4 regions of the Gottfriedia sp. NPDC057991 genome follow, and region 2 is predicted to be linked to each of the others. Evidence: riboswitches for the same ligand, from Rfam matches in the RefSeq annotation. Region 2 holds a riboswitch; each other region holds the start of a gene.

Region 1 (5,815 bases), on a different contig from region 2:
TGGGAATAAGTGTACTAATAGGAAGTTTTCTTGGAGGATTTGGTTCAAATCTTCTTTCAGAACATGGAATTAATCTTGTTTACGGAATTTTAGCAATGATTGCAGTCGTTTTAATGTTTATTCCTAGAAAAAACGTCGAGATGTCATCAGATGGTCAAATTTCAATTAATGTATGGCTTGCTGCAGGTCTGGCATTTATCGTTGGAACTAGTGCAGGTATTGTTGGTGCAGGAGGAGCATTTCTGCTAGTACCAATCATGTTAACAATCTTAAAAATACCAACTCGTGTGACAATCGCTTCTTCACTTGCCATAACATTTATCTCTTCAATTGGCGTAACGATCGGAAAAATCTCTACTGGTCAAGTTGAAGTATTGCCTACAATTATTGTTGTAATTGCAAGCTTAATCGCTTCACCATTAGGTGCAAAAATAGGCAAAAAAACAAAAACGCAGGTTTTACGAGGGATTCTGGCAGTTTTAATTGGTTTTACTGCTTTGAAAATTTGGTTTACGATTATTAAATCATGGGTTAGTTGAATAAGGATTAACTGTAAAAAAACAGAAAAACTATTTTGGGAGTTTTTCTGTTTTTTTATTGGACTTTATTATGGTGCTACATGTACGGTGCTTTTTGTTGCAATATTCTTAAATAAAATTTGCTTATTTTGTACTAAATTAATTAAAATGGAACTAGTCGTTTTTTTAAATAGCCTTTACTATAAATTTAATTTGAAATGGAGAATGAATTAAATGTCAAATCAAAATGAAACGAACGCTTTACCGCCAAAAACATGTTCAATTGAACGCCTTGTTACACTTCAAGAGGATGTCGAAAAAGTATTGGCAGGACAAAAAACTGCTACTCGCCGCAACGGGAGATATGCAGATGTTGGGGAAGTGATGACCCTTCAAAATCGCCAGTATGTTGTTGAACGAGTTTATTCGCAAGCCTTAGGTGAATTGACTGATGAGGATGCTAAGCAGGAAGGCTATACGACAGTAGAAGAGTATAAGCAATCGATCCTGTCAATACACCCTGGAATGCCTTGGCTTCCAAAAATGAGGGTATGGGTTCATGAGTTCCGTCTCATCCAAGATTAATTTATATGCTGTATAGATTGCTTCTTTACATACATATTGCTAGTGTAATCTTATCAATCGGCCCTTTTTTTGTATTGATTCCGATCATTAAAAAGCTGCATACCTCGCAGTCCGCGATACAACAGAGCTATTTGGATGTATTCCGGTTTGCTGTCAGATTAGCAAAGCATGCTGGGCATGTACTGGTTGGATCAGGGGTCTTGTTGGTACTAGTGGGCCATTGGTCGTGGAAAACATCTTGGATTGTGATGACCATTCTTCTTTTGGTGAGTTCATTATTTTTTCTAGCTAGAGCCTTTTCACCGACCATTCGGAAATTCAGTGAACCAACCCATGACCGGAGAATGCTGATTCAGAAGCTTCGTCGATCTATTTGGATTTACATCGTTCTTTTGATGGTTATGCTATGGTTTATGGTAGTAAAGCCTGCATTATGGTAGGCATGATTCAATTAAGCAGACAAGTTCTCTTTTATCGAAGAAGCCTTGTCTGCTTTTTTTGGTCTTCTTTTAAATGAAATACTAATAAAAATTCAAAAAAAATAAGCATACCGACCTATTTCAAACGGTATATGAAATAGTTTTTTTGATTTGAATATGAAGGACATAAGACCCGATTCAAACAGTGCTCGTAAAAAAATGCTATTTTCAAACATAATTTTTTCTAAAAAATTTTTAAAAAATTCTTGACGTATTATAAAAAGAGAGATAACATGAACTCAATAATTTAAAAACTTAATAAATTCTATTACTTATCCAGAGAGGTGGAGGGACTGGCCCTACGATACCTCGGCAACGGGTTTGTTGTTTCGTAACAAATACCGTGCTAATTCCTGCAAATCGTTCAAGCGATTTGAAAGATAAGAAGTAAAGTGGCTTATATATTATAACCCCTCTTCTTATCTGTCCTATTGGATAAGAAGGGGGTTTTTTGATGTGTTGCCATAGGAGAAAAATGGGGGAAACATAAATATAAATCCTAGTTTTCAAATGTGTTTACTAAGTTATAGTATTTGTAATAACTTGCATTGGAGGAAGGAATTTGATTGAGATTAAAAATGTCTCCAAGGTTTATCCTGGAAGACCACCAATTAAAGCTTTAAATAATATTAATATGAAAATTGAGAAAGGTGAGATCTATGGAATCATTGGCTTTTCTGGAGCAGGAAAAAGTACATTAATTCGTTGTTTAAATAGACTTGAAGAGCCAACAGAAGGTTCAGTTCTGATCGATGGATTGAACCTAATGACATTAAAAGATGAAGAGTTACGTAAGACACGTAGAAAAATTGGTGTCGTATTCCAACACTTTAATCTACTTTCAGCCAAAACGGTATTTGATAATATCGCAATGCCGCTATACCTTGAAGGAAAGAAGAAACGGGATGTTCAGGAAAAGGTAATGGAATTAATTGAATTTGTTGGACTTACAGGGAAGCAAGATGTATTTCCGGGGCACTTATCGGGGGGACAAAAGCAAAGAGTGGGAATTGCAAGGGCACTCGTAACAGACCCAGATCTTTTGTTATGTGATGAAGCTACATCTGCATTAGACCCTGAAACAACAAAGAATGTATTAGAGCTTTTAAGGAAGGTAAATAAATCCTATAATCTTACAATTTTCCTTATTACCCATGAAATGAGTGTAATTCGTGATTTATGTGATAAAGTGGCCGTCATTGATAATGGTGAAATTGTCGAAGAAGGCAATGTTTACAACGTTTTTACGAATCCACAAAAAAGTATTACAAAGAATTTTGTTAACACTGTATTACAAAATGAGGTGCCGTCTAGGTTATCGAAAACATTATCAAAGGGGAAATATTATCAATTAGTCTTCCTAGGTGACAAGGCAGCCAATCCACTATTATCAGAGGTTCTTAAAAAATTTGATATACATTTAAACATTCTTTATGGATCGATTACAGAGCTACAAGAAAGACCTTATGGGAATTTGCTTGTGGCACTAGAAGGAACAAAAGAGGAAAGCGCAAAAGCTATTAAATTTATTTCGGAAAAGGGGATAGATGTAAGGGAGGTTGAGTTAAATGGAGCTTAATTGGGAATTCTTTTGGCCGCAGTTTTTGCAGGCAACTCAAGATACATTTCTAACTGTACTAGGGTCATTTATTTTTGGCACAATCATAGGATTGCCTTTAGGTATTATCCTAGTTGTAACAAGGCCAGGTCATATAATGGAAAACAAACCTTTATTTACGTTGCTAAATACCATTATAAATATTGTTCGATCTGTACCATTTATTATTTTACTAGTTGCCATTATACCGTTTACTAGATTATTGACGGGAACGTCCATTGGCGTAGTGGCAGCAATTGTTCCGCTTTCAATCTTTGTAGGACCTTATTTGGCAAGATTGATTGAGAATTCCATGCTAGAAGTGGATAAGGGAGTGCTGGAAACTGCCTATTCAATGGGAGCAACAAAGTTTCAAGTCATCGTGAAGTTTATTTTACCTGAAGCGATTCCATCGTTGATTCTATCATTTACAACTGCAACGATTGGATTGATTGGATCGACCGCGGCAGCTGGTGCCGTTGGTGCTGGGGGATTAGGTGACTTAGCTATTACATATGGTTATCAGCGCTTTGAAACATTGGTTATTGTCATTACAGTTGTATTACTAGTAGTTATTGTTCAACTCATACAAAGTTTAGGAAATACGTGGTCAAGATATGTAAGGAGGAAAAGAGGATGAAAAAGTTTTTTACTATTTTTGCAGCATTATTATTAACGGTTTCGGTATTATCAGCATGTGGTTCTAATGCATCATCAGGTAATGGAAAAGAGAGAACAGTTAAGATTGGTATTAACGGTGATGATTATGAACTTTGGAATATTGTACAAAAACAAGTGAAAAATGAAGGGATTAAATTGAAAATTATATCATTTTCAGATTATGTTCAGCCTAACACAGCACTAAATGACGGTAGCCTTGATTTAAATGCTTTTCAAACGATTACTTATATGAACCAATTTAAAGGCGATCATAATTTAGATATTTCAGCGATTGGCTCGACGGTGATTGCGCCAATGGGGATATACTCACATAAATTTAAAAAGCTAAGTGATATTCCAGATGGAGCAACGATTACGATACCAAATGATGTTACGAACGCTGGCCGTGCACTTAAACTATTACAATCTTCAAAGTTAATTAGTTTAGTAGATAATTTTGACCCTAAAGGAAGTATTGAACAAATTAAAGAAAATCCTAAGCATTTAAAAATCAAACCGATTGCTGCAGGGCAAACAGCTAGATCATTAGATGATGTGGCAGCAGCGATCATCAATAATGGATTCGCCGTTCAAGCGGGCTTAGACCCTTCAAAGGATCCACTTTATAAGGAAGATCCTAATGATAAAGCAGCTATGCCGTATATCAATGTTATTGCATCTCGTACGAAGAATAAAGATGACAAGGACTTTGCAAAGATTGTAAAGTCTTATCAATCAAAAGAAGTTCATGATTACATTATTAAACGTGACAAAGGCGCTACGGTTCCGGTAGTCATTTCGATTGATAAAATTAAAAGTCTATAAAGCTAGTTCATGCTTATTTAAAAGAATAGAAGGGAGATCGTTTAAATGACAGTTCAAATTGAAACACAAAGAGAACAAATTGTGAAAAGTATTGAGGAAGCGAAGGAAACCTATCTTGAAATTAGCCACCAAATTCATGAGAAACCTGAAATTGGCAATCAAGAATTTTTTGCATCAGAAACACATACTAAAATTCTAGAAGAAGCTGGTTTCGATGTAACACGTAATATTGCGGGACATGAAACAGGTTTTGTAGCAAGGAAAACGTCATCTAAGCAAGGCCCAACCATCGCTTTTTTAGCAGAATACGATGCGCTACCTGGTCTTGGTCATGCATGCGGACATAATATTATTGGGACAACAAGTGTAGCAGCAGGAATCGCTCTTGCTGAAGTCATCTCTGGGACTGGCGGAGAGGTTGTCATATTTGGAACACCTGCAGAAGAGGGTGGGCCAAACGGAAGTGCAAAGGGGAGTTTCGTAAAAAATGGTTTACTAGAAGGTGTTGATGTAGCTCTTATGCTCCACCCAAGTGGTAAAACAGGTTTGTCGAGTCCATCTTTGGCAGTCGATCCATTAGACTTCCATTTTTATGGAAGAGCAGCTCATGCTGCTGGGTCACCAGAACATGGAATTAATGCCTTAGATGCAGTAATCCAGTTATTCAATGGCATTAATGCCCTTCGTCAGCAGCTTTCTAGTGATGTTCGCATACACGGAATTATCACTCATGGAGGCGATGCACCAAATATTATTCCAGAGTATGCTTCAGCGAGATTTTTCATCCGCGCTAGTACTTGGAAGCGTACGGAGGAAGTATCTACTAAGATTCGTAATATTGCCGAAGGAGCAGCACTTGCAACTGGTAGTACTGTGAAAATTGAAAGATTCCAAAATGAAGTCCATGATTTTATTATTAATGAATCTCTTGATGAGATTTTAGGTGAAGAACTAAGCCTATTGGGGGAAATAGTGAATAGCAAAAGCGGCGGGCTTGGATCTACTGATGCCGGAAATGTAAGCCATGTAGTTCCGACTTCTCACGCATATATTAAAATAGGACCTGATGATTTAATTGCTCATACGAATGAATTCCGTGAAGCTGCGAGATCGCCACTTGGTGATCATGCTCTAGTAACGGGCGCAAAAGC
Region 2 (5,815 bases):
GTGTTTGAAGATAACTTAAAGGTTTTTTTCCGTCAAAACCAAATGCTCCGTAAGCAAAATCATGACAAACTGTAATCTGATTATTTCTTGCAAGCTCAACTGTTTCTTTAAAAAATTCTTCTGTTGCTATAGCACCTGTGGGATTATTTGGATAATTGATAAATAATATTTTACTAGCATCCAAAACATCCTGAGGGATTAATTTATAATCTGGTAAAAATTGATTTTGTTCAAGTAATGGAAGCATGTATGGTACTGTTTTTGAAAGAGATATACCAGATAAATAGTCTGGATAGCCTGGGTCTGGAACTAAAATTGTATCTCCCGCGTCACATAAACAAAGTGGTAGCTCAACTAATCCAGCTTTTCCACCGAATAATATGGCTACTTCTTCCTCTGGGTCTAAATCAACATCATACTCTCGTTTATAAAATTCTACAACAGCATTTTTTAATGAGCTCATTCCTCTAAACGGAGAATAACGATGGGTTAAAGGGTTTTCAACTGACTTTTGTAAAGCTTTTATAATATGGTCGGGTGTAGGTTGGTCTGGATTTCCTTGACCAAGATTAATGACATCATGACCATTACCTATTGACTGATTTACTTTTTGGACTAGTGAAGCAAAAAATTGTTTTGGTAAATTGTTTAATAGTTTACTATGATTCAAGTTAATCACTCCAAAAATATAATAAAATTAATTTGATTAGATCGTTTCTTAACCGAATGATTTTCATGAACGACTGTTGCAATAACTTTCACCATCATATATGCTCGATTTAAAAATGTCTATAAAATTTAGAATAGGGTGAATAAATTGTGATTAAAATTGCGTGTATTCAATCTGACGTTATTTTAGGTGAATCAAAGTCTAATTTAGAGAAAATGAAAACTCAAATAAACGAAGCTGTTAAAGAAAATGTACGTGTAATTGTATTACCAGAGTTATGGACAACAGGCTATTGTCTGGAAGAAATTGGCTTGCACACAGGTGAACAAGAAGCGGTTATTTCTGAACTTCAGTCCATCGCAAAATCAAATAACGTAATATTGATTGCTGGGTCGTTCCCGATTGCAAGAAAAAATGGTGTTACGAATACGTTAATTGTTATTAGCAGCACTGGCGAATTAGTAAAAACTTATGATAAAGTTCATTTGTTCCAGTTAATGAACGAGCATCACTATCTTCAATCAGGGGAATCAGATGGACTGTTTGAAATCGATGGATTAACGGCTGCAGGTTTTGTTTGCTATGATTTGCGTTTCCCTGAATGGATTGGAGCTCATTCTCAAAAGGGTGCAAAAGTTTTATTTTTTGTCGCTGAATGGCCAATTCAAAGAATGAATCATTGGGAAATCTTATTAAAAGCAAGAGCAATCGAAAATCAGTGTTATGTTGTTGCTTGTAATCGAGTAGGAAAAGATTTAGCGAATACATTTGGTGGAGGATCAGTGATCATTGACCCTTGGGGAGAAATAGTTTCCAAAGGCAGCACGAATGAAGAAATCGTATTTGGCGAAATTGATCCGAAAAAAGTCGATGAAATACGCGGTACAATCCCTATTTTTGAAGACAGAAAAGAAGAAATTTACAAAAAGTTTCAAAAAAGTAATTGACAAATTAAAAATCTATAAACTAAAATACGATTATAAAATCAAATATGCGAACTCTTATTTCGAGTAGGCGGAGGGATTTGGCCCGACGATGCCCAGCAACCGACCATAATACCATTGTGAAATGGGGCGTATTGTTTACGCCTGAGCTTAAATGCTCAGTAAGGCACGGTGCTAATTCCAACAGAAAAGAAATTTTCTGGTAGATAAGAGACGAAAGCCAATTAGTATTGCCTCTTTTCGTCTCGGAAAAGAGGCTTTTTATTTTGCAAAATTCAAGGGGGATGAATTTAGTGACTGTCATTGAACGAAAAGAATATAGACCGTTAACAGAAGCAACTGCAATTACTTATATACAAAAACTTGGATATTTTAAAAATGAACTATGTGAATGTATCGAAATCGGGGATGGGAATTTAAATTTAGTATTTAAAGTTAATCCAGTAGGAAGCGAGAAGGGGTTAATTATAAAACAAGCTCTGCCATATGCAAAAGTTGTTGGTGAAAGCTGGCCACTTACATTAAAGCGAGCTACGATCGAGAGTAATGCGACAAAAATATACAATGAGTTAATCCCATTACATGCACCGAAAATTTTAGAGCATGATGAAGAACAAGCCGTAACTGTAATGGAGGATCTTTCTCACTTACAAATTTTACGAAAAGGTATCATTGAGAAAAAAAGCTATCCGTTTTTAGCTGAACATATCGGAGAATTCTTAGCAAAGTCATTATTTTTCACTTCAGACTTCGGAACATCACCAGCCAAGAAAAAAGAGTTAGAGTATTTTTTTAATAATCCCGACTTATGTGATATAACAGAAAATCTTGTTTATACAGATCCATTTTTTAACAGTGAAACAAATAGTTTTGAAGAAGAATTATCAGATGAAATTCAAGAACTATGGAATGATGCAGATCTACAAATTGAGGTTGCGAAACTAAAATTAGATTTCTTATCGAAAAAAGAAGCTTTATTACATGGTGATTTACATACGGGAAGCATTTTCGTATCTGAAACAGAAACAAAAATAATTGACCCGGAATTTGCTTTTGTAGGACCAATCGGTTTTGATTTAGGGCAAATTCAGGCAAATTTACTTTTTCAACTTTTCAGCCGTACTGAACGAAAAGACGAAATCATTGAACATATTTTAAACATTGAAAAAGTTTTTAATGAAACATTTATTCGACTATGGGAAGAGCATAGTGTTAGACCATTTAACCAAAAAGCTCTAATTAAAGAAAAACTAGAAGGATATTGGGTGGATGCAATTGGGGTTATTGGATGTGAATTAATCCGAAGAAGTATCGGTCTTGCTCACGTTGAAGATATAGATGCACTGGAACATAATCAAAAAATTGAAGCAAAGAAAAAAGTCTTAAAATTCGGAGTTTATTGTATAAAAAATAGATTTACTATTAGAAATATTGGAAATTTAATTAATGGATTGGAGTAATAATCGATGACTACATTACAGCAAATACCTGAATCATTACAATGGAACGGTGAAAGTTTAAAAATTTTAGACCAAACAAAATTACCAACTGAAATACACTATTTTGATGCAACGACATTATTAGATGTACGTGAAGCAATCGTAAAATTACAAGTAAGAGGAGCACCAGCTATTGGTTTAGCAGCTGCATATGGACTTTATTTAGGTGTTCGAGAACTTGAAACTGAACAAATTGATGAATTTCATCAACAAGCACGATTATTAGCAGATAAACTAATTAGTGCTAGACCAACTGCAGTAAATTTAGCATGGGCTGTTGAGAAACTAATTGGATCTAGTAAAGAAGCAGTGACTGTATCCGAAGCTAAATTAATTATAATGGAAGAAGCGATTAAATTACATTTAGCAGATGAGGCAACTTGCAAGGAAATCGGTGAAAATGCTTTAACATTATTACATGACGGTGCTGCAGTATTAACACATTGCAACGCAGGGAGTATTGCGACAAGTCGATATGGAACAGCTTTAGCGCCACTTCACTTAGCAAAAGAAAAAGGCTGGGAAATTTCAGCTTATGCAACAGAAACAAGACCAGTATTTCAAGGTGCAAGACTGACATCATGGGAATTAAACCAAAGTGGAATCCCAGTTACATTGTTAACGGATAATATGGTCGGCTACTTATTACAAAATAAAAAAGTTGATGCAGTAATAGTTGGAGCTGATCGCATTACTGCTAATGGGGACACTGCAAATAAAATTGGAACATTACAATTAGCGATTTTAGCTAACTTTTACCAAATCCCATTTTATGTAGCCGCTCCATTATCAACAATCGATTTATCAATCGAATCAGGCAGCGAAATTGTAATTGAACAACGCGATCGCACTGAAGTAACACATATCGGAAATGTTCAAATTGCCCCTGAAGGAATCGATGTACTAAACCCAGCGTTTGACGTGACACCGAATGAATTAATAACAGCGATTATTACAGAAAAAGGAATTGTTTCTAGCGATTATAAAGAAACGTTTAAAAGTTGGGAGCAAGAGTCATGAAAAAAATTATTGCAACACTATCAATCGCATCAGTATTATTAACAGCTTGTGCAAATGAACAAAATGCAGTTTCAACAAAAAATCTGAAAATGCTAGTACTGAAGTAAGGAAAGTATCCGCAAGTAGCAATGCTGAAATTCCTGAAGCAATAAAAAAGAAAACAAAAATTGCTTTAATTATGGAGTTTTCAATTGGAACTTTTTCTTCACAATATATCGATGGCGTGAAAAAACAAGTTGGGAAATTTGGCGGAGAAGTACAAGTATATAATGCTGATAATGATTTAGCAAAGATGGCCTCCAATTTAGATACAGCCGTCAATTCAAAGGTTGATGGAATTTTAATCGATCATGGACGAAAAGAAACATTAGAAAAAGGTGTGAAAAAAGCATTAGCTGCAGGCATTCCAGTTGTTTCTTTTGATAGTGATCTAAATATTCCTGGTGTTACAGTAATTGACCAAGATGACTATAGTTTAGCATGGAAAAGTTTAAAGAGTTTAGCAGAAGGATTAAACGGAAAAGGGAATATCGCAACAATTTGGGTAGGCGGTTTTACACCGATGGAACGCAGAAAAGTTATTCTTGATGCATTTTATAAACGTTACCCGAATATAAAAGAGGTTGCTAGATTCGGAAAAGCAAGTAGTAATACGATGCTTGATACACAAGCACAGGTAGAAGCATTATTAAAGAAATATCCTAAAGGTCAGCTTGATGCTATTTTTGCAACTTGGGATGAGTTTGCAAAGGGTGCTACAAAAGCAATTCAACAAGCTGGACGTAATGAAGTAAAAGTTTACGGAATTGATTTAAGTGATGAAGATCTTCAATTAATTCAAGAGAAAAATTCACCTTGGGTTACTTCAGCTGCAAGTGATCCGGGAGAGATTGGCGAAGTTCAATCTAGATTCCTATATCAAAAAATAGCTGGAGAAGAAACGCCAGATATTTATTCTTTAGAACCTAAATTAATAGAGAAAGATGAGCTTCCAAATACTTCAATTAAAGTTAGTGATCTAAGAAAATATAGTAAAAACTGGATACCTTCACAAGCTGCAACTTCACCATGGATGGAGAAATTAGATAAGGGGAACTAAAGATGACTATTCAACTAGAATCTGTATTTTTTAGTTATGGAGAATCAGAGGTACTGAAAGATATTAATTTTACAGTCAAATCTGGAAAAATAGACGGTTTGGCTGGTTTAAATGGTGCAGGTAAAAGTACGTTAATGAAGATTCTAGCTAATAGAATTCAGCCAACAAATGGTAAGTGTAAAGTAAGTGAAAAATCAACAATCGCATATGTCCCACAAGAAGTTGATGAGGGACTTGTGCAAGGATTAACAGTAATTGAAAATTTAACGATTGCATTGAATCGAGAAAATAAGAATTTCTTCTTCTCAAAAAAGAAAAGTGTTGAATTTGTTCAAAATCGACTTTCAAAATGGAATTTGAATCTACCATATTACAAACAAGTAAGTGATTGTTCAATTTATGAAAAACAATTTATTTTAATTGCAAAAGCACTACTAAATGATGCATCCTACTTCCTATTTGATGAGCCTACTTCTTCCCTAGGAAATACTGAAAAAGAGCAATTTTTCTCATTCTTACATGATTTGAAAAGAATGGGGAAAGGTATTGTCGTCATTTTACACTCAATTGGTGAACTTGTTAA
Region 3 (5,815 bases), on a different contig from region 2:
AGTGGAAATTTAGCACATGTGGATGTAATCCATAAGTATGGTCGCGACATCCTCAGAAGTGAACCGGATGGTATTGCAGAAAATAATTTAAGTAATTTACCAGAATTTTAGACTGAATGGCCTTTAAATAACCCACTAGGGATTTTCCTCGTGGGTTTTTTAAAAGATATACTCATATGTCTTCAATTGATGACATATGTAAGAGAGTGAACATAAATTGCAATCGGATTTCAATCTCAACATTCACAATCAAGATTAGTCCTTTTCTATTGAAATCTTAGTAGAGCTTGTCCACACTTTATGACTTCAAAATAATGAGTCATCTACTAACCGAAATTCGGTTATTCTGTTGTTCTGTTAAGTCTATTTAAACTTGGTAATTGGAATTGTTCAACATCTTGGTCTTCAGTTACTGCTCCTTCAGTGTGTTCGGAATCAGTTCTGATTCTGCTTCTTTTGATTCTGCTTTCTCTGATTTTAATTCCTTGCTGTCCGCCTAATTCATCATTATCTCTTCCAGCAATACCACTTCTACCATTTCCATCAGCGAATTGTGAATGATCATTTGCTGTATGACTATTGTCTCTAGCATTTTGTCCGCCTTGATTTGCGTTCATTCCAACATTTCGATTAATTTGTCCTCCGCCTTCAGCTCTTTGTTCGACTTGGATGCGATTCTCTTTAATTTCAATGTTGATAAAATTAAAATTGATAGCGCCGTCTGGATTAGCTGCTGCAAGTAACTCTTGAATTTCTTCTTTTAAATCTTTGAATTCTTCAAATTCTGCTGCCATAGTAAAAAACACTCCTTTTCTATTATACCTTTCACTATATTCATTTTTAATAGATTCTGATTAGACATTTAATAGATTATTTAACTTTTAAAATACTTTAGAGAAAAAAGTTCAAAGGAAACATTTTGAAAGAGTTATCTATTTTTAAAAGTAAATTTTTTATTTCCCTGATATATCCAGTGTAAATAGTTGTTTTTTCCAAGAATCAGGTACTAATTACATAGAATAATTCATTATTTTACATTTAAATCATAGATTAGTAATGGAGTGTGATCTAGTTGAATCCTTTTTTAATAAAAATAGTAAAATCATTTTGCGGTGTAATTGTGATCGACCTGCTATTACTTACTTATTGCTTGTTACTTGGTAGCTATTTTCATATTTTACATTCATTTACTTGGTTCGGATTTAAAATAATGGTGTTACCGTTTAGCTTATTAGCATTTATTATTTCAATTATTTATTTTAGTAAAAAAATAGAAATCGAGGCATTGGAAGATATTGATGAAATTGAAGAAATTGAAATTGAGCATTCAACAAGAATGGAAAAATACCATCAGCCTTAAAAAAATTTGAACTGAGGTGGTAAAATGGACCTCGAAAATATTGTTTTACGAAATATTGAAGAGCGGATCAAACGTCTAAGAACGAAACAAGATGAAGAAGGTTCTTGGGAATATGGTTTTGAAGGTTCATTATTAACGGATAGTTTTATGATTTTATTAATGAATGATCTTGAATACAAAAATCAAAAGGTAATTGATGGGATTATTGATCGTATTATCAATCTTCAACATCCGAATGGAGCTTGGAAATTATACGAGGATGAAAAAGATGGTAACTTAAATGCAACAGTACAAGCTTACATAGCTTTATTAATCTCAAAAAAGTATACAAAAGAACATTCAAGTATGAAAAAAGCTGAAAAATTTATTCGTGAAAACGGTGGTATAAAAAAAACGCATTTTATGTTAAAAATGATTCTGGCTACTCATGGTTTAATTGAGTATCCTAAATTATTTTACTTTCCAATGAGCTATTTTTTACTGCCAGATAAAATGCCGTTAAGTTTATTTGATTTAAGTAATTATGCTAGAGTTCATTTAGTTCCAATGATTCTTTGTATTAATAAGCGATTTAAAGTGAAATTGGATGACGATTTAAATATTGATCATCTTCTAGAAACTAGTGAAGTAGAATGGTTTTATGAAGAGAGAGGGAGTTTTTACCAATTTTTACTTGAAGAAGGTAAAAAGCTAGCGTCATATCCTCTCTATTTTCACCAAAAAGGATATGAAAAGGCAGAAAGATTTATACTAGATCGTATTGAAACAAATGGAACTTTTTACAGCTATGCCAGTTCTACATTTTATATGATTTATGCTTTAATGGCTTTAGGTTATGAAGCTACTTCATCTGTCATTCAAAATGCGCTACAAGGACTTCTTTCATATGCAGCCGATACAGAAGCGGGACTTCATATTCAAAATTCGCCATCAAAAGTTTGGGATACTGCATTATTGTCATATGCAATTCAAGAAGCTGGTTACCATATAAGTGATCCGATTGTTGCGAAATCGATCAACTACTTAATCAAGAAACAACAAAATATGAATGGTGACTGGAAGGTTCATGCTAAAAATTTAAGTCCTGGTGGTTGGGGCTTTTCTGATGTAAATTCTTTTATCCCAGATAATGATGATACAGGAGCAGTTTTAAGGGCGCTTGCAAGAAGTGCTTTGGATCAAAACACGATTCATGAAAGTTGGTTGAGGGGAGTTCATTTTTTACTTGGACTTCAAAATGACGATGGTGGTTGGGGAGCATTCGAAAAAAATGTAACGAATAAATGGTTAACATTTTTACCAATTGAAAATGCAAAAGATGCAATCATCGATCCGTCTACTGCAGATTTAACTGGACGTATATTAGAATTTATAGGACACTATACGACGATTTCAAACGATGATCCGATTGTGAAAAAGACGGTTAATTGGCTTTTAAAAAACCAAAAATCAAATGGTAGTTGGTATGGTAGATGGGGAATTTGTTATATTTATGGAACTTGGGCAGCAATTACTGGTCTTAGAGTTGTAGGGATTCCTAAAAATCATGAGGCAATTAAAAAAGCTGAGAAATGGTTAGTTAGTATTCAAAATGAAGACGGAGGTTGGGGAGAATCAGGTCTTTCACCTGTTAAAAATAAATATGTTCCTTTAAAATATAGTACGCCTAGTCAAACAGCGTGGGCAGTCGATACTTTACTATCGATTCGTAATAAAGAGGATGAAGTAATTAGAAAAGGGATTAAATTTTTAACTACCCAAAGTGAATTGCCTAATAAAGCATTAACTTATCCAACCGGATTAGGATTACCTGGTCAGTTTTACATTCATTACCATAGCTATAATGAAATTTATCCGCTATTAGCACTAGCACACTATAAAAATAGTTAAATAATACTATTATGTAAACAAAATAAATTTATTTTTGGAAATCTTTCCATAAATGTCTTTTCTTTATCATATAAATATAGTAAACTGTTTTATATTGAATATAACTAAATAATCCTTATCGAGAGTGGTGGAGGGACTGGCCCTTTGAAACCCGGCAACTTTAGCGAAAGCTAAAAAGTGCTAAATCCAGCATGTTTAAAACATGAGAGATAAGGCGTGATCTGTACTTAAACGTCATTCTCTCATTTTTTTTGAGGGAATGGCGTTTTTTATTTTATATAAACGGGAAGTGATTGAATGGGCTTATTGGAAAAGTTAAAAGATGGAATTGTTTTAGGTGATGGCGCAATGGGAACACTTTTGTATTCTGGCGGACTTCACAGCTGTTTTGAAGAACTTAATATTACTGAGCGTGATCGAATCATTCATATACATGAACAATATATAGATGCTGGCGCAGAAGTAATTCAAACAAATTCGTACGGTGCTAATGCTGGAAAACTGCGACAATATGGTTTGGAAAAGCTTGTTAAGCAAATTAATCAAATGGCTGTTAGAAATGCTAGAGCGGCATCAAAAGGAAGAGCTTTAGTAATTGGTGGTATAGGTGGAATGAAATACGTAGGTTCTACTTTTACTACACCTTTAGAACGAGAAATGATGCTACTTGAGCAAGCTTCAGCGTTACTAGAAGAAGGCGTAGATGGGATCATGCTTGAGACATTTTATGATGAAAATGAATTATATGATGCTGTAAATCTATTAAGAGGAAGAACAGATTTACCGATCATTGCACAAGTTACACTACAAGAAATTGGCATCATGCAAAGTGGCCAATATATTGAAAAAATTCTTCCTAATTTAATTGATTTAGGTGCAGATGTAGTCGGAATCAATTGTCATCTTGGACCACTTCATATGCTGGAGTCATTAAATACTGTTTCATTACCAACGAATGGTTACTTATCGGCATTTCCGAATTCAGGATTACCACTATACAATGAGGGAAAATACGTATACAAATCGAATCCAGAATATTTTGAAGATATGGCAAAACCATTTATTGAACAAGGTGTAAGACTAATCGGTGGATGCTGTGGTACAACACCAGCGCATATCGCTGCTTTACGAAGTAAGATTGATACTTTACAACCGGTTACAAAAAAAGATGTGAAAAACAGAACAATTAAAATTACAATTCCTAAGCAAGAAGAACAAAAGAATGAAACTTTACCAGAAAAGGCAACAAAGAGAACGACGATCATTGCAGAGCTAGATCCGCCAAAAACACTACAAACGAGAAAGTTTTTTGAAGGAGCGAAAGCATTACATAGCGCAGGGGCTGATGCAATTACGCTAGCAGATAATCCATTAGCTTCACCTAGAATTTCGAATGTTGCGATGGCATCACTGCTTCAAAGATTGGATGTACCAGTCTTGACCCATTTAACTTGTAGAGATCGTAATATGATTGGACTTCAATCTCATTTAATGGGGCTATCTACATTAGGATTAAATGAAGTTCTTGCTATTACCGGTGATCCAGCAAGGGTAGGAGATTTTCCAGGTGCAACTTCAGTATACGATGTAGCATCACTTGAACTTATTCGAATGATTAAGGAAATGAACGATGGTAGGCTATATTCCGGTAAAAGTTTAGGAAATGGAACGAGATTTTCTGTCGCAGCAGCTTTTAACCCGAATGTTCGAAAGTTTGATGCCGCAATTAAAAGGCTTGAGAAAAAGGTTGAGGCGGGAGCAGATTATTTTTTAACTCAGCCAATTTATGATTTTGAAACGATTGATAAGTTATATGAGTCAACACGTCATATTAAACAGCCAATATTTATTGGAATTATGCCACTAGTTAGTAAGAAAAATGCTGATTTTATCCATTATGAAGTTCCAGGAATTACTTTATCTGAAGAGGTAAGAAATAGAATTTCATCTGTTGAACCTGAGAGAGCAGTTGATGAAGGGAAAAAAATTGCAAAAGAGCTTATTGATTATGTTAAGGATAAATTTAATGGGATTTATTTTATCACTCCATTTTTGAAGTATGAAATAACAGAGGACTTAATTCAATTTACTAAAAGCAGCAATAAAGAGGAGATTCAACTATGAAAACTTTAGATATAGCATTAAAAGAAAAAATATTACTTCTTGATGGAGCAATGGGAACGATGATCCAGCAAAGAAACTTAACAGAAGAAGACTTTGGTGGAGAAGAATACGATGGTTGTAATGAATATTTAGTTGTTACAAGACCAGATGTTATACAAGAAATTCACGAGGAGTATATAGATGCAGGGTCTGACATTATCGAAACGAACACATTTGGAGCAACTAATATTGTTTTATCCGATTATAATTTACAGCATTTAGATATTGAACTAAATGAAATTGCAGCAAGGATTGCAAAACAAGCAGTTGTGGCATCGGGTAAAGAGGTATATGTAGCGGGTGCTATGGGGCCAACAACAAAAGCAATCAGTGTTACAGGTGGTGTGACTTTTGATGAATTAATTACTGCATATAATCGACAAGCAACTGGATTAATAAATG
Region 4 (5,815 bases), on a different contig from region 2:
TTTGGCATCTTCCTTGATTCCATTCAAATCACGAATGAGCCTAATTTATCGTTTATGGATGGATCTAAACCTTATGTATTAGAAGCGCTTGTACAAGGCGTTCTAACTGTAAAAGAAGAAATAGAAAAAAGCAATTTACCTATTAAAATTGGATTTGGCTCGGTTCCTGAGGGAGATAAGACCATTCCACATTTTTGGGAAAATCTAATGAAAATTGGTGGGGACGAATTAATTCATTCAATTGATTATGTAGGCCATAATTTTTATGTGGATGTATTTGAGGAACCATTAAAAATTGAAGAAGTTGCTGTTTCAGTAGAAAACATACTACGCAAATTTCGAAAAACATTGAAAAATAATGGTTTCCCTTTCACTCTTCCAATCCACATTACAGAGAATGGGTGGCCAACCGGGAAAAATCCGTTTATACAAATTGAAAGGTCATATGAGCAACAATCAATCGTACTTGAGAAAATTATTCGAACAGTCTATTCATTGCGTCAGGAACTAAATATTACTCATTATGAATTTTTTGGTTTAAGGGATGCTGATAGTTCCAAAGACGACCTATTTCATCAATTTGGAATTATGAAGGATGATTATACTATTAAGCCTGCTTATCTAATCTTTCAAAAATTAATAAATGAATTAAGCGAGTAAATCAATTACTTCTATAAATTTGAATGAAGTTAGTCAATTCGTTAAGACTAAAACAACGGAGTTTCATCGACTTTCTACTATTTATATGGAGGCAATATAATTGAGCAAAAAAAATAAACCCATCATAAACGAAGAGCAAATGAAAATACAAGCTGACCTTAATAATCTCGATCCAGGGCATTCCGTGGATGAGCACCGTAAAATTGAAACAGCTAATATAATGTTTGCTGGAGAAGAAATCCGACAGCAAAATGAAAATCTATAAAAGAAATCCCTCAAAAGGTCATTTTGAGGGATTTCTTTGTAGATAAAGTTAAAAAGTTGCACTTTTCTTTCGAGGCGCAGAGTTACCCAATATGGTAGTGAGCATGGTACAAGCAGGCAATTTTAACGAAGAAAGCGAGCGTTTGTCAACAGTCTGATATCCCTCGAATGTTAATTACGACATTCCCCTTCTTATGCCCTTTTTCTACGTAACGATGCGCTTCAACAATTTGATCAAGCGGGTAATGTCGATCAATAACAGCTTTTAACTTATCCGCTTCAATAAGTGCTTTTATATAATTTAAGTCTTCATTGTTCATATTTGCTACACCAAATATAGCTTTTTTATTACTAATCAAATTACACCATATTGCTTGAAAATAAACTGAAAGCTTCCATACAGCACTTAATAAATAGACGCCATCTTTGTTAAGCAATCTTTTACAATTTGAAAAGGTGCTTTTTCCTACCGTATCAAAAATAATGTCATAAGTTTTCTTACCCTTAGCAAGATCTTCATTTGTATAATCTATAACTTCATTTGCTCCTAGAGATCTCACCAATTCTAAATTAGATGTACTACATAATGCGGTAACTTCTGTACCAAAATATTTAGCTAGCTGAATTGCATAGGTTCCAACACTTCCTGAAGCACCATAAATAAGTACTTTTTGTCCATTTTGAATAATACTTTTCCTTAGAAAATGTAGTGCAGTAAGCGCCCCAACAGGTACTGCTGCAGCTTGCTCAAATGACATATTTATTGGCTTTTTAGCTAGAACACCTTCTTCATGTAAAGAGATATATTCAGCATTAGCCCCAAAAGTAAAACCACTATATCCAAAAACTTGATCACCTGTTTTAAAATTTCTTACGTTTTTGCCAACTGTGACTATTTCTCCTGCAAGCTCACAACCCGTTATTTTATTTTTCGGCTTAGTCAGGCCAAACATAAGGCGGGAAGGCAGCCAGTACATATAAGGAAAATCGGAGCTTCGAAGTTTTACATCTCCTGCGGTTACAGTTGTTGCATGGATTTTAATTAATACTTCATCATCTTTTATTTTTGGTTTTTCAACTTCTGTTATTTGAAGAACTTCTGGTGGACCATATTTTGTACATATAATCGCTTTCATAGGTTCCTCCATTACAAACTTTAATTTAGTCATTTAAACCTATGAAAAATGATTTTTAAGTATACCTATATGTAGAATAAAACAGATGTAATGTAATTCTAGCTAAACAAAAAAGACTGAATATAGCATATGCCATATTCAGCCTTAATCATTTTATTATAGACCTGCTTCAGTTTTTAAAACTTCTGCTTTATCAGTACGCTCCCAAGGAAGATCGATATCTGTACGGCCAAAGTGACCATAAGCAGCAGTTTGTTTGTAAATCGGGCGACGTAGGTCAAGCATTTTAATAATTCCAGCTGGACGTAGGTCGAAGTTATTGCGAATTACTTCAACTAATTTTTCTTCTGAAACTTTACCTGTACCAAAAGTATCAATAGCGATAGAAACTGGTTTAGCTACACCAATTGCATATGCTAATTGAACTTCAGCTTTATCAGCTAAGCCAGCAGCTACGATGTTTTTCGCAACGTAACGTGCAGCGTAAGCAGCAGAACGGTCAACTTTAGTTGCATCTTTACCAGAGAATGCGCCACCACCGTGACGAGCATATCCACCGTAAGTATCAACAATAATTTTACGACCTGTTAAACCAGCATCCCCTTGAGGTCCACCGATTACGAAACGACCTGTTGGGTTGATAAAGAATTTTGTGTTTTCATCAATTAACTCAGCAGGTACAACTGGTTTGATTACAAGTTCTTTAATATCATTTTCAATTTGAGCTTGAGTAGCTTCTGGACCATGTTGTGTTGATACAACAATTGCATCAATACGAACTGGTTTGTTGTTTTCATCATACTCAACTGTAACTTGAGTTTTACCGTCTGGACGTAAGTAAGAAACTGTTTCATTTTTTCTAACTTCAGTTAAACGGCGAGCAATTTTGTGAGATAATGAAATTGGAAGTGGCATTAATTCAGGTGTTTCATTAACAGCGAAACCGAACATTAAACCTTGGTCTCCTGCACCGATTGCTTCAATTTCTTCATCTGACATGCTACCTTCACGAGCTTCTAATGCTTGGTCTACACCTAAAGCGATATCTGCTGATTGCTCATCAATAGAAGTTAAAACTGCACATGTATCTGCATCAAATCCGTATTTTGCACGGTCATAACCGATTTCACGGATTGTTTCGCGAACGATTTTTGGGATATCTACATAAGTAGAAGTTGTAATTTCACCTGCAACAAGTACTAAACCTGTTGTAACTGAAGTTTCCGCTGCTACACGAGCATTCGGATCATTTGCTAAAATTGCATCAAGAATTGAATCTGAGATTTGGTCACAGATTTTATCTGGATGTCCTTCTGTAACTGATTCTGAAGTAAATAAACGACGTTGTGACATTGAGTCCCCTCCTAAATTGAATTGACGGATCTCTTTTTTCTCAACATAAGAATAAAAAGTTTGTTCCTATTCCTATGTTTCCCATTTAAGATAAAGATAACTCAGTGTAAATTACGAAATTGCCACTGTACTTAAGTTTTGAGCAAAAAAAAAGCCTTCCTCTTATCAAATATTACCTGAGGAAAGGATTCTTGGTATTTGCCTTTCGCTCTTATCGTCCAAGACATAAAAAAAAGTCTTGCATCAGGTTCAGCACCTTTCACTAAAAGTGAGGTTGCTGGGCTTCGTAGGGCCTGTATCCCTCCACCTACTCGGGATAAGAGAGTATCCGTATGAAAAGTATCATATTAAAATTTCACTTTCTTGTCAACAATTTTCATCATAACTTAGACATAATTCTACAATAACTTTATCTCTACATTCATTTCTATTTAATGGGAAATTACTAAATATTATATTTACATTTATATAACTTACTTCATTTAATAAGTAAATTTTACTCAAATTTATTTTTTAATCAAATTCATAACACATTTTGCCAACTAATAGTATACACTATTAAAATAAATGTGTTATACTATTTATCGAGATACCTACATGGCAGACAAATATATTTAAAGGATGGTATTAGTATATGAAGACAGTTGATGTAAACTTTGAATTAAACGAATTACTTACTAGTAATCAAATGTATAACCAACTAAGCGTTTCTGAGTTAGTTGAAAAAGTCCTAACAAGACAAGAAGGAATTTTAACGTCAACAGGAGCAGTTAGCGTTTCAACAGGCAAATATACTGGACGTTCACCTAAAGATAAATTTATTGTTCAAGAGGCATCTGTTGAAAATTTAATCGATTGGGGTTCAGTAAATCAACCAATCTCTGCTGACGTATTCGAAAAATTATATAGCAAAGTACTTAACTACTTAAAAGATCGTAACGAATTATTCTTATTTAAAGGATTTGCTGGTGCTGATACTGAGTATCGTTTACCTATCCAAGTAATTAACGAATTTGCATGGCACAACTTATTTGCTCATCAATTATTTATTCGCCCAACTGAGCAAGAGCTTCAAACACATGAAGCAGAGTTTACAATTGTTTCTGCTCCGACATTTAAAGCAGACCCTGTAGTTGATGGAACAAATTCAGAGGCATTTGTTATTGTATCATTTGAAAAGAAAATAATCTTAATTGGTGGTACGGAATATGCTGGAGAAATGAAAAAATCTATTTTCTCAATCATGAATTTCCTATTACCACAAAATAATGTTTTACCAATGCACTGTTCTGCTAACGTTGGTAGCGAAGGCGATGTAGCATTATTCTTTGGACTTTCAGGAACTGGTAAAACTACATTATCTGCAGATGCAGACCGTAAACTAATCGGTGATGACGAGCACGGCTGGTCAGATAATGGCGTATTCAATATTGAAGGCGGTTGCTACGCTAAATGTATCAATTTAACATTTGAAAAAGAGCCACAAATTTTCTCTGCAATTAAATTTGGTACAGTTTTAGAAAATGTAGTTGTTAAATCTGATAGCCGTTTAGCTGACTATGATGATACAACTTTAACAGAAAATACTCGTGCTGCATACCCAATGCAAGCAATTCAAAATATCATTGAGCCAAGCGTTGCTGGACATCCACATGCAATTATCTTTTTAACTGCTGATGCATTTGGAGTATTACCTCCAATCAGTAAATTAACAAAAGAGCAAGCTATGTATCACTTCTTAAGTGGATTTACTAGTAAATTAGCAGGTACTGAGCGTGGTGTTACTTCTCCACAAGTAACATTCTCAACATGTTTCGGATCACCATTCTTACCGCTTCCAGCTGTAGAATATGCAAAAATGCTTGGTGAAAAAATTGAAAAGCATAATGTAAATGTATTCTTAGTAAACACTGGTTGGACTGGTGGAGAATACGGCGTAGGTAAACGTATGAATCTTTCTTACACAAGAGCAATGGTTCACGCTGCACTTGAAGGTGATTTAAACAACATTGAAACTACACAAGATGAGTTTTTCGGTTTAGCAATTCCAACTCATGTACCTGGTGTACCTGATAGCGTATTAGTTCCTTCAACAACTTGGGAAGACAAATCAGCTTATGATCAAAAAGCTCTTGAATTAGTAACTAAATTCAAAGAAAACTTCAAAAAGTTTGAAGGCTTTGATGCTCAATTAGCTGAACTTGGTGGACCTTTAAAATAATCTAATAAATTAAAATGTAAGGGCTGTCCAAAAAGTCGGAATCTATGACTTTTTGGCAGCCTCTTTTTATTTTCAGTATTAAAAAACAACCTCACTCAATAAAAGGAAATTATTAACATTTATAGAATAGGATTAAAGTAACATTAAATAAACTGAACATGAATACTAATCACTATTTATT

The links. A riboswitch is a leader RNA that binds a small molecule or an ion and turns the genes downstream of it on or off. The one in region 2 is predicted to bind S-adenosylmethionine.
Region 1: it holds a riboswitch for S-adenosylmethionine, as region 2 does, so the genes downstream of both, ACFVR2_RS18465 (methionine ABC transporter ATP-binding protein) here and mtnK (S-methyl-5-thioribose kinase) in region 2, are expected to answer to the same signal.
Region 3: it holds a riboswitch for S-adenosylmethionine, as region 2 does, so the genes downstream of both, ACFVR2_RS22385 (bifunctional homocysteine S-methyltransferase/methylenetetrahydrofolate reductase) here and mtnK (S-methyl-5-thioribose kinase) in region 2, are expected to answer to the same signal.
Region 4: it holds a riboswitch for S-adenosylmethionine, as region 2 does, so the genes downstream of both, metK (methionine adenosyltransferase) here and mtnK (S-methyl-5-thioribose kinase) in region 2, are expected to answer to the same signal.

Annotation. Positions count from the first base shown of each region.
Region 1 is NZ_JBHVQN010000005.1:408,874-414,688, reverse strand. Features, by position in the region: gene ACFVR2_RS18480 (sulfite exporter TauE/SafE family protein) at 1-539, shown strand, start outside; gene ACFVR2_RS18475 (ASCH domain-containing protein) at 753-1,103, shown strand; gene ACFVR2_RS18470 (hypothetical protein) at 1,109-1,543, shown strand; SAM riboswitch class I at 1,852-1,969, shown strand; gene ACFVR2_RS18465 (methionine ABC transporter ATP-binding protein) at 2,145-3,161, shown strand; gene ACFVR2_RS18460 (methionine ABC transporter permease) at 3,151-3,819, shown strand; gene ACFVR2_RS18455 (MetQ/NlpA family ABC transporter substrate-binding protein) at 3,816-4,664, shown strand; gene ACFVR2_RS18450 (M20 family metallopeptidase) at 4,710-5,815, shown strand, end outside.
Region 2 is NZ_JBHVQN010000006.1:95,976-101,790, forward strand. Features, by position in the region: gene ACFVR2_RS19320 (pyridoxal phosphate-dependent aminotransferase) at 1-679, opposite strand, end outside; gene ACFVR2_RS19325 (carbon-nitrogen family hydrolase) at 823-1,617, shown strand; SAM riboswitch class I at 1,669-1,827, shown strand; gene mtnK (S-methyl-5-thioribose kinase) at 1,899-3,074, shown strand; gene mtnA (S-methyl-5-thioribose-1-phosphate isomerase) at 3,081-4,133, shown strand; partial or broken gene ACFVR2_RS19340 (sugar ABC transporter substrate-binding protein) at 4,130-5,232, shown strand; gene ACFVR2_RS19345 (ATP-binding cassette domain-containing protein) at 5,235-5,815, shown strand, end outside.
Region 3 is NZ_JBHVQN010000008.1:33,589-39,403, forward strand. Features, by position in the region: gene ACFVR2_RS22365 (DUF3892 domain-containing protein) at 1-111, shown strand, start outside; gene ACFVR2_RS22370 (hypothetical protein) at 342-794, opposite strand; gene ACFVR2_RS22375 (hypothetical protein) at 1,073-1,360, shown strand; gene shc (squalene--hopene cyclase) at 1,385-3,250, shown strand; SAM riboswitch class I at 3,363-3,466, shown strand; gene ACFVR2_RS22385 (bifunctional homocysteine S-methyltransferase/methylenetetrahydrofolate reductase) at 3,548-5,374, shown strand; gene metH (methionine synthase) at 5,371-5,815, shown strand, end outside.
Region 4 is NZ_JBHVQN010000007.1:238,735-244,549, forward strand. Features, by position in the region: gene ACFVR2_RS21915 (hypothetical protein) at 1-660, shown strand, start outside; gene ACFVR2_RS21920 (hypothetical protein) at 761-925, shown strand; gene ACFVR2_RS21925 (NAD(P)-dependent alcohol dehydrogenase) at 1,071-2,060, opposite strand; gene metK (methionine adenosyltransferase) at 2,217-3,413, opposite strand; SAM riboswitch class I at 3,622-3,736, opposite strand; gene pckA (phosphoenolpyruvate carboxykinase (ATP)) at 4,048-5,634, shown strand.